Regions from separate parts of the Shewanella sp. MEBiC00475 genome, predicted to be linked through region 1. Evidence: predicted binding sites of a transcription regulator. Region 1 holds the regulator's gene; each other region holds the start of a gene.

Region 1 (5,079 bases):
TAACTTGATGAACATCTTAGGATTGATATCAAAGATATAATACGCTTCGGCAACATGACCGCGAGTAGCTAACTTACTGCCAATAGGGTCGTCTTGCGCTTGGGTGAAAGGACTCCAGTATTTTGAACCGTAGTTATATTCCAAGCCGAATTTTCCGTATGGAGCAGGTACTTGTATACCCATATACACGCCGTAACCATTTTTAGTGTCATTATCAACTGTTTCTTTTGGCACCATAATGATTTCAGTAGCAGTGCTATTCAACTCTGCTTCAAATACTGCATCGCTTAACATACCACCGAACAAACCTGCATTACCGCTAGGTTCAGCACGAGTCCAACCAAGTGAAGCAAACATTTTTAAATCGTCATCAGTTTCATAGGCATAACCTAATCCACCTAAGTACATATCACCAATTACACCACTTGGTTGTACACGAGTAACGAAGTTAAAGTTTTCAAACTTTTGCATGTCTTGATACATTGTTGGGGCAAAGATACTCGCGAGTTGAGTAGGGAATGCCATGGTGCCTGTAAAGCCATCATTAACATCTTTAGCACCGAACAAAGTTAATTGTAGGAAGTGGTTACCGTCATTGATGACGTCGATATTAAACCCGCCTAGGTGAGTGTCTTTGGTGATAATGTCACCGAACAATTCGCCATTTCCGTATTGAGATTCAAAGCCTTGACCATAGCAGAAGCGTACCGTTTGGCCTTCAATACCCGTGATATCACCCAAATTGTAACCTAGGGTTAAACCGTCGAAGTTGAAATTGACTAAGTGACCTGATGGTGTGCCGCCTCGTAGCTCATTTTCACGATAATGACTTGGTGGACCATATGTTGAAGGGCGACGTCCGATAGAAAGGTAAGTGCCGCTGCCGTTAATGTCTTTCCAGTTAAAATAGGCACGCTCTACTTTTAACTCATCACCACTGGTGCTGCCACTACTTGTGCCGTCCATTGTGAATGAGTTCCATGAATCAAATACTTTAACTCCAGTAGAGTCTCCCCAGCTCTTAAACATGGTTAAGCGTCCGGCAAAGCTGACGTTGTCCCATACTTTTGCATCAATATTTAGGCGTAATCGAGTGGTGTAAAAAATATCATTATCAATATCTTGTTGAGTTTTTTGACCTAACACCATTGGCATCACGCCCTGTAGCTGGCCGCTTTGAAACGCGGTGGCTAGATCAGGGTTGGCCATCATCATTTGGCCTAATAACGAGGTAGAACTACTCGGGTCACCAAATACACCTGACATGGCTTTTGTAGCGAAGTCAGTAAAATTGACATTCATGGCCGGGTTCCAAGTGACATTTTGGTAATGTAATGAATGTGCTTTGGTTCTAAAATCACCAGTAATGGATATTCTGTCTAACGCAGTGTGACGCTCGGTTTTGTCAACTCGTGAATTTAAATCATCAAGATCTTCGTTAATAGTCGCGAGTTGTTGTTTTAGATCGGCAATCTTTTGTGCATCTGTGTCTGCCGCTAGGCTAGCACCACTCATAAAGAGTGCATTTGCAACGAGTATTGATATGAGAGTTCTCATAGTCTTGCTCCCCCAATTTGCCAAATGAATTAACTCAATCTGGCAAATTTTTGTTGTAAAAGTCCCTGAGGCGAAGCCCCAATTTTTTAGATTGTTTATTTGCTTATGATTTACTTAGAGCGAAAGGCTCTCAGCTTTTATGATTTAGCCACAAGTTGCTGGCTGATCAGAATCGGCTGCGTGGTCATATAAAAACTGTTGAATGTCTTTCAAGTCTTTTTCTGATAGAGCCTCAAAAACGGCAGGTTTAGCTTTATGTTTATCTCGAGAGAAAAAGCGATCCCATTGACTCATAGTTTTAGCCATAGGAGTAAGTTCTGGGCCTTCACTATCGGCGCTGTGGCAAGCTTTACATTCTTTTTTGTAAAGATGTTTGCCTTTTTTAGGGTTACCACCTTCGGCTGCCATTGCTTGGCTACCTAGTGATAATGCAATAGCGAGTGCGATACCAACTTTAACGTATGTGTTCATCATTTTATCCTCTATTGGGCTTCTTATTAGTGGTGCGTTTGCAATTTATGTTTATTTCTTTGCTGTGAATAATGTTACCTAAAAGTGAGTAGTGTTAATTTGAAGTAGATCATGTTCATGAGAAAAATCTAATTGAAAAAAAGTTAATTGAAACAAATCTAATGGACTTATGTGATGTGGATCTCTTTCGTGACAATATTCAATTTGCTATTGGGATAAAAAATTTCGCAGTGGATTTGGAACAACAATTATGGATAGGGAAAAATAATTTGGTGTATTACTTGGGTGGAAGTCTTTAGGAGAAAATTTTTTGGGTAAGGTTTAATAACTCATAATGAGAGAATAGTTAGCTCATTATGAGTTACTGGGTTGATTAGTTGATTAGTTGATTAGTGCGCTGGTCGATTTAACCACTAACAAAGTCGCACTGATACTACATAATATTAAGGTCACAATGCGGGTTTTATTTTTATCGACATGGTTAATTAACAATCCAGAGACCAAGTAACCGGTAACAACGGAAGGGAATAACATTAGCGACAACCACAAATGTTTCATCTCAACCAAGCCGACTATGGCTAGAATAGCTAAAGCAATCAGTGAACTGAGTACGAAGAATGCAGACAGTGCAGCTCTAAATTTACTAGGATCTTGGCCTGCAAGTAAAATCGCCATAGGTGGACCACCAATGGCGGCGATGTTGCCAAATATGCCCGAAAATACCCCCGCGATAAATAAACTGATGCGATTGATGGGGGCTGTAATGCGATAAATACTTAATATCACAGCAATAAATACAATAGCGGCAATCACTAAACCTAATATGGCTTGTGGTGCAAACAGTAATAACCCAGCGCCTAAAAATCCGCCGGGGATCCGCCCGAGCAAAGCATATTGTAAACCATTAAATTGCAGGTGGTTGCGTTCTCTAAATAAGGTCATTGCAGAAATGGCAAATCCCATTGCAATAATTGGTACTGGCACTAGTTGAGGGTTAACAATATACAGCAGGGGACTAGCAACAACGGCTAACCCAAAACCAATTAAGCTCTGGGTTAACGCGCCTAAAAAAATGATAATTGATGCCAGTATCAAGGTTGTAGGATCGATAAACGACATCATATGTTCTCTTTTAAAACAAGACTACTTCGTATTAGGGTAGTTTCCAAGTCGATGACGTTGTCACTAACCTGTGGATTATTCCAGCTCTTCCCATTCGATGCCCATATCATCCATTATCTTTTTAGCTTCACTTGGAATGCTGTCCGGTTCATCTTTTGATAAATCACCGTCATAAGGTAATGGTTGACCTGTATATGCATGCAAAAATGCTTCACATAGCAGTTCACTGTTAGTTGCATGACGCAGATTATTGATCTGACGTCTAGTGCGTTCATCTGTTAGTATTTTTAATACTTTTAGCGGTATCGAAACTGTAATCTTTTTTACTTGTTCATTTTTTTTGCCATGTTCGGCATATGGGCTAATATATTCGCCATTCCATTCAGTCATTAACTTACCCTTAACGATAAATACGGTGCGGATTTTAAACCGTTACAAGCTCTAGTCAAATTATTGCGACTATTTAACCTCGATGCAAATAGATTTCTTGATGTTTAGACGTCTACGCGTCTATTTTGTTGACGGATGCAGAACTTTTCGGTAAATTTGGACGTCTAGACATCTACTTGTGTGTTTGTGACATTTTAGGAATCAATTATGACAAAACATAAAAGCGCCACATTGGCCGTTCGCCAAGGTATTGAAACAGACACACAACATGGTGCAATTGTACCGCCTATTTATTTATCGACTAATTATTCATTCGATGGTCATAATAATCCTCGTGAGTTTGATTATAGTCGTTCAGGTAATCCTACTCGGTGTATTTTAGGGGAGGCACTCGCCAAACTTGAACAAGGTGCTACTGGTGTGGTGACCTGTACTGGTATGGCGGCGATTACTTTAGTCACCAGCTTACTTGGCCCTGATGATTTATTGGTTGTACCGCACGATTGTTATGGTGGCAGTTATCGTTTATTTACTAATTTGGCGAAAAAAGGCCAATTTAAGTTGTTAGTTGTTGATCAAACAGATAGCCAAGCATTGAGTAAAGCCATTGCCCAGAAACCTAAAATGGTGTGGTTAGAAACCCCCTCAAATCCTTTACTTAGAGTGATTGATATCGAAGCAGTCAGTCATGCTTGCCATGACGTTGGCGCGTTGGTGTCGGTAGATAACACCTTTTTATCACCGATATTACAGCAACCTTTATTATTAGGTGCTGACATAGTGATCCATTCAACCACTAAATACATCAACGGTCACAGCGATGTCGTCGGTGGCGCGGTTGTGGCTAAAGATCCTGAATTAGGTGAATTATTGCATTGGTGGTCAAACACCCTTGGGTTAACTGGGTCTGCGTTTGACAGTTACTTAACACTGCGTGGCCTACGAACGCTTGCTGTGCGAATTCGTGAGCATCAACGTAACGCGCAAAAGATTGTTGAGCTACTTACCGCTAGTGATGTGGTTACCAAGGTTTACTACCCGGGTTTAAAAGATCATCCAGGTCACGACATTGCGGCAAAACAACAACAAGGCTTTGGCGCTATGTTAAGTTTTGAATTGCAGGGCGGTGAAGCCGAAGTTGTTGCATTTTTACAGGCATTGTCTTTGTTCAGTATTGCTGAAAGTTTAGGCGGAGTGGAAAGTTTAGTCGCCGTTCCGGCCACTATGACCCATAGAGCAATGGACCCACAAGCAAGGCAAGAGGCTGGTATTAAAGAGACTTTATTGAGACTATCAGTCGGTATTGAAGACGCTGAAGATCTGCTTGCCGATCTGAAAGCTGGTTTAGCTGCCGTAGCGGCAATTAAATAAGCTTAATTTGAGTTTATGTTAGCTGTGGTTTGAGTAAAATAACAAAATATGCATTTGTGGCACGATTAAAATGCAAAAAAGAGTTCATTGCACCACTATTTATTGCATAAAGCATTAATTGCAACAAGAAGCCGTCGCAATAAAAGTCGTAGTTGTTTAAGGAGTCAG
Region 2 (5,079 bases), 1.1 Mb from region 1:
ATGGTGGCACCGGTTTAGGATTAGCAATATCTAAAAGTTTTGTTAATTTAATGGATGGTGATATCTGGGTGGAAAGTGAACCTGACGTTGGTACTGTATTTTTCTTTACCGTCAAGCTTGGTAAGCAGCAATTACAAATAGACTATCATCAAGACGTTATTGATAAAATTGGCAGGCTTAAGGTGTTGTTTGTTGATGATAATGCTACCTCTCGTGCCATTTATGGACAAATGTTAGAGAGCATGAATTTTACTGTTTCTACTGAGAAATGTGCCGCAACAGCGATTACAAAAATTGAGTCATTAAACCACACCAATCCCTATGACCTTATTATTGTCGATGAAGACATGTCAGTGATCCGTGGTGGAGAAATGCTGACGGCAATTCGCAATAATCTCAACATTACCAATCAACCCGCGACGATACTGATTAGTGCACTTAGTGACAGAACACCTGAATATGACAATGCAATAGGCTGCATCTTAAGCAAGCCTGGGACTCCCTCAAGCATGTTAGATGCCATATTAATATCACAAGGCAAAGGGGCAGTAATAGAAAATAAATACGAACTCCGCAGTAAGCGCTTTACACAGGCAAAAAAACAGTTACAGGGTACCAAGTTGCTATTAGTTGAAGATAATACTCTCAATCAAGAGGTGGCTTGTGAGCTGCTGAGTAATAACGAAGTGACAGTCACAATTGTTGAAAACGGCGCAGCAGCATTAGCAGCGCTTCAAGTTGATAATGATTTTGATGGGGTTCTCATGGACTGTCAAATGCCAATAATGGACGGATATGAAACAACACGACATATTCGAAAAATGCATCAATATAAGCTATTACCTATTATTGCGATGACGGCAAATGCCATGATTGGTGATCGTGAAAAAGTATTGTCTGCGGGGATGAATGGCCATATTGCCAAACCTATTACCATCGAAGATATGTTTGTTACTATCGCTAAATGGGTTAAACCACAAACCTTGGTAGAGGGTAATATTGATAACAAGGTTACCTTAGCGGCGTCAAAAAATTTGCCTCAAGTTCCTGGGATCGATTGCTCGATAGGGTTGAGCCACACAATGAATAACGTCACGCTTTATAATAAAATTCTAGAAATTTATATGCAGAATAATATAAATTTCGCAGCGGATATGGCCTCTTTGTTCGAACAAGAAAATTGGGCAGAATTAGAGCGTGAAACCCATAATCTTAAGAGTAATGCTGGCACCATAGGTGCAATAAATATACAGATACTTGCAGAAAAATTAGAACAAGCCTGTCATAAACAAAGTCCGGTTGCTCAAGATATCTTTTTGGAGCTTAACTTGAGTTTATTGCCAATAGTGGCAGGCTTGAAACATTACTTTGAGCAGTCTGAGAATACCTGTTTTGAACACGGTGATATGGATATTGTTAAAATAAACGAGTGTGCTCAGAAACTTAAAATATTGCTTGATGATTATGATACAGAAGCGGTTTCGATAGCGGAACAACTTGAACTACTACTCGTATCGACTCCCATGAAGGCCGATATTAACAAGGTGTTATCTGCAATAAATGGATATGATTTTGATAGTGCCCAACTAGCATTTGATAAACTTAACGAAAAATTAACTATGATAAGTTTATCCTCTTAATATCGTTAGCTGATATAAAAACAGGAACCCTTGGGTTCCTGCTTTTATTGATACGCTAATTCACTATTTTTTACGTGGATTCCAATGACGGGTATTATAAATATATTCAGGTAATAAACGATTAATCCACGCGACAATACGCCAGCGCTTGGTGACATACACTCGGCGTTTACCTTTTTTAAGTGCCGTTAAAATTTGTTCTGCCACTTTATCAATGGGCGATAAAAGCATTTGAGTGTTTAAGTGGACCGCCTTATCAAATAAGCCTAATTGAATATCACTAATGGTTATAGGTAATTTTAAGCGTTGTGCATGCATGCTAAGGCCTTGCAAATAATTTGCAGCAAAAGCTTTAGAGGCATGGTAAGCCACGTTTGGACCACCACGTTGGCCGGCTATAGAATTAATCGCTGCTAATTGGCCGTAACCCTGTTCGCACATCAATTTAAAAATACACTGGCTGGCAGCGGCAAATCCCATGACATTTACATCAATAGTATGTTGGTCAATGGCCCAGGGGAGAGTTGAATCATATTCATTAACGCCGGTGTTGACTATCACTAAATGGGCTCCATCATGCTTGGTCCAGGCCGCATTAAGTTGTGCTATTAGTGTATCGGGTTGGGTAATAGCTAATGGATACACGCTGACTTCACCGGGCAAGCTTTGACTAAACTCGCTAAACGAGTCAGGATCGTTAACAAATAGCACTAGTGAAACCTGCTGTGCAGATAATTGTTTAGCAAGGGTTTGGCTTAGTTGGGAACTTGCACCAATTATCATTGCAGTCGCGATTGACATAGTTAACCTCATCTTAAGTAATGACTCATGATAGAAATATCGCTTGTTGATAACAAGCGAGAAAAAAATTCAACTCAAGACGTGTAGACTTCTAGACATCCTTGTGTATGATGAATTATACAAATGATTGTTGTACTACTACTCGCTGATATAGCGTGCTGACAGTGTTTGGTTTAAATAACCTTAGTAAATATAAGTTAATACTGGTGGTCAAGTTGACTGTTTAGCGAATTTAACAGAATGTTGAAACTGTGATGTGGTAAGCATAATGGTTGAGGTTATTAGCCCATTTGGCACGTACTCAATCAAGACGCTGTGTTTAATTAATCTATAAGGTGAGACGTATGCCGGTTCGTATTCCTGATAATCTGCCCGCTGCAGGTATTTTAGAGTCTGAAAATATCTTTGTGATGTCTGAAACCCGTGCGGCTAATCAGGACATTCGTCCAATGCGGGTACTCATCTTGAATTTGATGCCCAACAAAATCGAAACTGAAACCCAATTATTACGTTTATTGGGGAATACGCCATTGCAAGTTGGGGTCGATTTATTACGTATTCATGATAAAGAATCTAAGCATACGTCAGTTGATCACATGAACACTTTTTATCGTGATTTTGAAGACATCAGACATAACAATTACGATGGTTTGATTATTACAGGGGCACCATTAGGGCAAATTGATTTTAAAGATGTGGTTTATTGGGACCATATTCGCGAGATCATTGACTGGTCGCAACAACATGTGACATCGGTTTTATTTCTCTGCTGGGCAGCTCATGCTGGGTTTTATCACCTTTATGATTTAGAACGTAAGTTGTTAGCCAACAAACGGTCTGGCGTATTTAATCATCGCCGAACAAGCGACCCGCATCCTTTATTACGTGGTTTTGATGATGAGTTTTTTGCGCCACATTCTCGTTTTGCGGAAATGGACGTCGAACAAATCCGCCAACATCCTGATTTAGAAGTGTTAGCTGAATCTGACGAGGCTGGCGCCTATATTGTACTTAGCCGTGATAGCCATAATGTGTTTGTGATGGGCCATCCTGAGTACCAAAAAGAAACCTTGAACGAAGAATACGTGCGCGATAAAGGACAAGGACTTAACCCTGACATTCCACAAAATTATTATCGTCAAGATGATCCCAACCAAGACCCTATTGTTCGTTGGCATAGTCATGGCAGTTTATTAGTCAGTAATTGGCTTAATTATTATGTTTACCAGTTAACACCATATGACTTGTCTGACATGAATGCGAAAACGCCATGGGAAAGTAAAAAGTAAATCTGAGTATAGTTTCACCAGCGCTTTAACGTTGACATCGTTTCGATAAAAGCTATTGTTAAGTTTAATGGTTTTTATTGTAAGGTCGAGGTTAAATGGTTAAAACGCGGTTGATGTTATTATTGGTGTGTGCAGTGAGTGGGCCTGTAACCTCATTGGGGGCCAGTGACCTCTTTAGTGACGCTGATGCAAATGACACCAATGTTAATGGCACCAATGTAAGTGGTATTACTGGTAGCGCAACATTAACGGATATCAAACGGCAGTTATCCACATTAAGCTCACCACAGCAACGTATTGACTTTTTACAACAACAGCGACCGCAAAGCGCTCAATGGCCAATTGAACAGCAAGGCCAGTTATTGCATTTGTTGGCAATAGAGCAAGAAGTTAACAGTGATCTTGTTGCTGCAGTTGACAGCTATACTCAGGCCATTAAATTACTTACGCCACATCCTCTTAGTGAAGAACTGGTCAAAAGCTATATCGAACGCTCATTCATACTTTACCTTCAAACTAACGACACCCAAGTTTATTGCCCAGATCGTGAAGTGGCGATTACATTAGCCCGTCAGCTTGGAAACGTTGATATCTTGGCCGAAGTGTTAGCGCAAAGCGCGTATTGTTATAATAAACCAAGTGATTTTGGCGAAGGTCTGAAAAGGTTAAATGAAGCATTAGCGTTAGCACAACAGCATCAATTAGGACTGAGCCGGCAAGCGATGATATTTAATGCTACCGCGGCTATTTATCGTGACAATGGTTTAAATCGTAAAGCTTATCAATACTTTAAAAAATCCTATGGTTTTTGGGAGCAAGCCCAAGATAAACAAGACATGTTTAATATGTTACATAACATGGTGGGTGAATCGATTAAATTAGGCTTGTGGGTGGAGAATAAAGACCATTTATTGCAAATGCAGCAACTGGTTGAGCAATCGCCAGAGTTTGCTGATTTTGAGTTTTTTTATCAATTTAATACTGGTATTAGCTGCTGGGCTCAAGGTTTATTCCAAGAAGGTATTGAGCATTTTTTACGAGCACTTGAAGTGCAAGATACAACTCAAGAAAAATACTTTGTCGACGCCACTCATGCATGGTTGGCATTAAGTTATTTTCGTCAACAACAGCCAGATAAAGCCTTTAAATATGCGGAAAAGTTTTCTCATTCGGCGACTTATCACGGTCATTCAAGTGAATTGAAATTGATGATTGCAGCCATCATTGATTACGCCAATGGTTCCAGTAATCTTGGCATGAATAAGCTGTTAGATACCATCGATTTACAAAAAAAGAACTTTGCCAATATTATCAATAATGATGTGGTTAATTCATCATTAGACCATAAC
Region 3 (5,079 bases), 1.7 Mb from region 1:
AAGTTTGCTGCCTGTGGTGACGTATGCACCTAAACCAATTTCACGGCTGGAAATAAGTGCATCATACGGGGCGCGGATAATGGTGCGTTCCAGATCACGTTGCGCACGAAGTAAACCCGCTTCGGCACTTTTTAACTTTGCTAATTCTTGTGCCAATTGCGGTTTACGTAAACTAAGATCTGTTGGTTTACTGCTGGTTATTTCTGCCCATTCACGAATAGCAACTTCTGCATTAGCACGTTCTTGAACCATAGTGGCTTTTGATGAGGCAAGATTAGCCTGTGCATCTAATAATCCAGCGTCATAATCACTTGGATCAATCTTAGCCAATATCTCGCCTTTTTTGACAAAACCGCCTTTAACGAATTTATCGGCTAAATAAATGATTTCACCGCTAACTTGCGAAACAAGTTCAGTATCATATTTGGCTGCAACTACACCGTATGAGCTTACCGAAAAGGTCATGGGTTTATATTCTATTGTTTCAACAGACACTAATGGTGTGGTATCAAGTGGGGGCTTTTCTTCAGGGGGCTTTTTTAATGCAGCTATCCCAACTAAACCGGCTATACCAATGCCTAATACTATGATGGGTAATATGATTTGCTTTTTAGTAGCCACAATCCTTCCTCTTAATAATGCTTTATCTTTGCAATAAATTTATTTGACGATAGCCATATCAAAGCTAATAGTCTTATTTCTACTTTATATGTTAATCGAAATGTTTATTTTTTGTTGTTTCATTGTGTAAACTTGTGTGTCAAAGATATGTGAGTAAATTGCATTTAAAATTACAGGGATATTATTGTGCACATAAACAACACCACTAGATTACAGTTATCATTAATGACTCTTGATGACAGCGCATTATTATTTGAACTAGACCAAGACGAACGGGTAATGCACTTTTTAAATGGTGGCAACAAAACGACTCAACAACAGATAGATACGGTGATGATCCCTCGATTGGCTCAATATTTAAATCCAGATAAAGGCTGGGGATTATGGAAAGTTCATGCACTCAATTGTATTGAAAATGATAAACACGGATTAAGTGGCCAGTATTTAGGTTGGGTGTTAGTTAGGCCTATGCATTTTTTTACCGATATACAACAGCATGATCTTGAATTAGGTTGGCGTTTCAAATATGTGAGTTGGGGAAAAGGCTATGCAACAGAAGCCGCTCAAGCGGTGATGGAGGCGGTGAGTGCGATAGATGAAGTTACTCATATTAGTGCGCTGGCGGTAGAAGATAACTTAGCATCGATCGCTATTATGAAAAAACTTGGCATGACTTTTCAACATAAAAGTATTCACAAAGATCCACTTGGCGATACCGAAGCGGTGTTTTATCAAAAAGTAGTTTAATGTTGATTAGTTATGTTAGTGCATATCCCATTTAGGTATTTATCAGACAATAAAAAAGAGCAGATAAACTGCTCTTTTTTGTCTCGCGTTAGCGGGGTGATTATTTTTGAGCGTCTAGATAACGTTCGGCATCTAATGCCGCCATACAACCAGTACCTGCAGAAGTAATCGCTTGACGATAATGTTGATCCATTACGTCTCCACAGGCATAAACACCTTCAATGCTGGTTTGAGTTGCATTACCTTCTAAGCCACTGTTTACTTTTAGATAACCGTGATTCATTTCTAATTGGCCTGCAAAAATACCCGTATTTGGGCTGTGACCAATGGCCACAAATACACCCGCTACTTCAAGATCGCTTACTGAACCATCTTTAGTACTTTTCATCTTAAGACCAGTTACACCCATGTCGTTACCAGTCACTTCTTCAAGTGTTTGGTCAAGATGCAAAATGATATTACCGTTAGCCACTTTGTCCATTAGGCGATTGATCAGAATTTTTTCTGAACGGAAAGTATCGCGACGGTGGATTAAGTGAACTTCAGAAGCTATGTTGCTTAAATAAAGCGCTTCTTCAACAGCGGTATTACCACCGCCAATCACTGCCACTTTTTGGTTACGATAAAAGAAACCATCGCAGGTTGCACAGGCTGACACACCACGGCCCATAAAAGCTTCTTCAGATGGAAGGCCTAAATATTTAGCCGATGCACCAGTAGCAATAATGAGTGCATCACAAGTAAACTCGCCATTATCACCTTTTAAACGGAAAGGGCGTTCAGTTAAGTTCACTTCATTGATGTGATCGAAAATAATTTCTGTATCAAACTTTTCAGCGTGCTTTTGCATCCGTTCCATTAATGCCGGACCGGTTAAGTCTTCAGCATCACCTGGCCAGTTTTCGACTTCAGTTGTTGTGGTTAATTGACCACCTTGCTGCATGCCTGTGATCATTACAGGCTTTAAATTTGCACGTGCAGCATAAACAGCAGCGGTATAGCCGGCAGGGCCAGAACCTAAAATTAGTAGGTTAACGTGACGAGCTTCACTCATGATTTGGTTCTCCAATAACTTGCCTTAAGCAATATAGATGAGATTGTATGGAATTTACATCGGCGGGTAAAGCGAAGTTAAGTGTAGGAAATCGATTGTGGTTATCTATTGTGTAAATAATCCGCTTCAAGCTGAGAGATGTGTTGCATCAACAAGCTTGAAACGGAAATTTGTCATAATAATGATACGGATTAATCCAACTTAGTAAACTAGGTGACAGGTTGGTAAATTATTCTTCTCAAGATAATTTTGATGATATTCCTCAGCAATGTGGAATGTTTGAATCGGTACAATTTCAGTGACAATATGACGTTGTCCCCATTTACCACTGCGTGCTAACGCTAGCTTAGATGTTTCGGCTTGGGCTTTTTGCTGTTTATCATGAAAAAAGATAGTGCTGCGATATTGAGTGCCAATGTCGCCACCCTGCATATTCAACATGGTTGGGTTATGATTTTTCCAAAAAACATCTAATAACTCGTTGTAATTGATAACTTCAGGATCAAATTCAACTTGCACAACTTCGGCATGACCAGTGGTTCCTGTTTTCACTTCTTTATAAGTCAAAGCTGAATCTTTACCGCCCATGTAGCCACATGTAGCGTTTATTACACCGTTAACTTCACGGAAAAAATACTCAACACCCCAAAAACAACCTGCACCAAATGTTGCTAACGCCATGACAAACCCTTAAAACAAATTATAGAAGTCTAGATGGCCGTAATTGTGTTCAATATTTGTTTTTTTTGCAAGTAATGTTTTATTAATAAATAAATCTAACTTATGCCTCCATTAAAAAATATTGTCGCTTATGCTAGAATCCGCTGATAAAAATAGGCATGCAAAATTTGTAAGGTTAAGTGAAGCGCAACAGTAAGATTAATCATGCCATAAAAAAAAGCATTCAAGGAGTTGATAGTGTTATCTAATCCAATTAAAGATAATGATTTTCTAGCTTATACTTTAGCTAATCCAGACAAAATAGACGGCAGTTTCAATTTTATCTTAAGCAATCACACTCGCGTGGATGTGCTTGATACTGGGGTGATTGTGTTCACTCCTAATACCCCATCAACTAAAGACATAGTGTTATCAAGTGCTGTGCACGGCAACGAAACCGCGCCAATAGAAATATGTAATCAATTAATTCATGATCTTTTGAGCGAAAAAATTATCGTTAAACAACGTTGTTTATTTTTAATTGGTAATCCAGCAGCTATTATCAACAAAACTCGTTTTATTGACGAAAACATGAATCGTTTATTTAGCGGCGCGCATTCTAAAGGCGAGGGTTTACGCCATCCAGAGCGTCATCGTGCCAAAGCGTTAGAGCAATACGTGGCAGACTTTTACAATGCCAATAGCGACAATCAACGTATTCATTACGACTTACATACCGCAATACGTGCCTCAAAGCATGAAAAGTTCGCGATTTATCCATACCGCCCAGGTCGTGCTTTCAGTGGCGAGCAAATTATGTTTTTGGCGGCATGTGGCGTTGATACTATGTTGTTTCATCATGAGCCAACGACCACGTTCAGTTATTATTCGTCTGAGCAATTTCAAGCAGATGCTTTCACCGTTGAATTAGGTAAAGTGATGCCATTTGGCCAAAACGATATGAGTCGTTTTATTCAAACTCATACTATGCTTGAAAAGTTAATCACTGAAATCGTGCTAGAAGTACCAGCGTTTGATGCCGCTAGGGTGAACTTATATAAAGTATCGCGCTCTATTAATAAGCACTTTGATGATTTTGAGTTTAGTTTTGCTGGTGATGTAGAAAACTTCAGTGCCTTTAGTCAAGGTGAAGTGTTAGCGACAGAAGGCGGTAATGCCATTACAGTTGAACACCCACAAGAAGCAATCGTATTTCCGAATGCAAATGTGCCTATTGGTCAGCGAACTGTTTTATGTTTAGTACCAGCGTTAAGTGAGAAAATTGAATAGTCGTAAAGCAATATATACATGTTAATCGTGAGTAAAATACGTTTACAGTGAGAGTAAGTATTGATAGGTAGTTTACGTTAACGTAATGTCTACTCGCATAGTATAAATAGAGCCATGTTTATGTTGAACAGGGCTCAACAATAACAAGAGCATAATATGAGCAACGCACCACTGACCAATGAAACAGTGCACCGTGTCAGCTTCTTAGACAAAGCGTCATTGCACATCCCCATTTTGCGTATTTTGCAAGCTGATGGCACCACTTATGAAAATGCGGTTCTACCAGTAATCGATAAGGCTCTGGCCGACAAAATCTTTGATACTTGTGTTTTTACACGAGTATTAGACGAGCGTATGTTGGGTGCGCAGCGTCAAGGACGAATTAGTTTTTACATGACCTGTACTGGTGAAGAAGCCTCAATTATTGGCAGCACAGCAGCGCTTGATAAAGACGACGTCATTTTGGCCCAATATCGTGAGCACGCCTCATTGCGTTATCGTGGTTTTACGACTGAACAATTTATGAATCAAATGTTCAGTAACGAGAAAGATTTAGGTAAAGGTCGTCAAATGCCGATTCATTACGGCAGTCGCGAACTGAATTACCAAACCATTTCATCGCCACTGGCCACTCAAATTCCACAAGCCACAGGTGTTGCCTATGGTATGAAGTTACAAGGCAAACGTAATGTAGCCATTTGTTATTT

The links. Region 1 encodes MetJ, which represses methionine synthesis genes. Its sites were predicted from a motif close to TAGACGTCTAGACGTCTA; they were not measured.
Region 2: a site for MetJ is predicted at 2,526-2,543, ahead of metA (homoserine O-succinyltransferase). Genes of this name have one in related genera too.
Region 3: a site for MetJ is predicted at 3,126-3,143, ahead of msrA (peptide-methionine (S)-S-oxide reductase MsrA). Genes of this name have one in related genera too.

Annotation. Positions count from the first base shown of each region.
Region 1 is NZ_CP039928.1:2,738,222-2,743,300, forward strand. Features, by position in the region: gene FCN25_RS12110 (DUF3373 domain-containing protein) at 1-1,557, opposite strand, end outside; gene FCN25_RS12115 (cytochrome c) at 1,702-2,031, opposite strand; gene FCN25_RS12120 (sulfite exporter TauE/SafE family protein) at 2,410-3,150, opposite strand; gene metJ (met regulon transcriptional regulator MetJ) at 3,226-3,540, opposite strand; gene metB (cystathionine gamma-synthase) at 3,748-4,911, shown strand.
Region 2 is NZ_CP039928.1:3,850,762-3,855,840, forward strand. Features, by position in the region: gene FCN25_RS17110 (response regulator) at 1-1,640, shown strand, start outside; gene FCN25_RS17115 (SDR family oxidoreductase) at 1,704-2,441, opposite strand; gene metA (homoserine O-succinyltransferase) at 2,786-3,730, shown strand; gene FCN25_RS17125 (GGDEF domain-containing protein) at 3,826-5,079, shown strand, end outside.
Region 3 is NZ_CP039928.1:4,461,776-4,466,854, forward strand. Features, by position in the region: gene FCN25_RS19740 (efflux RND transporter periplasmic adaptor subunit) at 1-621, opposite strand, end outside; gene FCN25_RS19745 (GNAT family N-acetyltransferase) at 808-1,368, shown strand; gene trxB (thioredoxin-disulfide reductase) at 1,469-2,422, opposite strand; gene msrA (peptide-methionine (S)-S-oxide reductase MsrA) at 2,624-3,103, opposite strand; gene astE (succinylglutamate desuccinylase) at 3,341-4,372, shown strand; gene FCN25_RS19765 (thiamine pyrophosphate-dependent dehydrogenase E1 component subunit alpha) at 4,529-5,079, shown strand, end outside.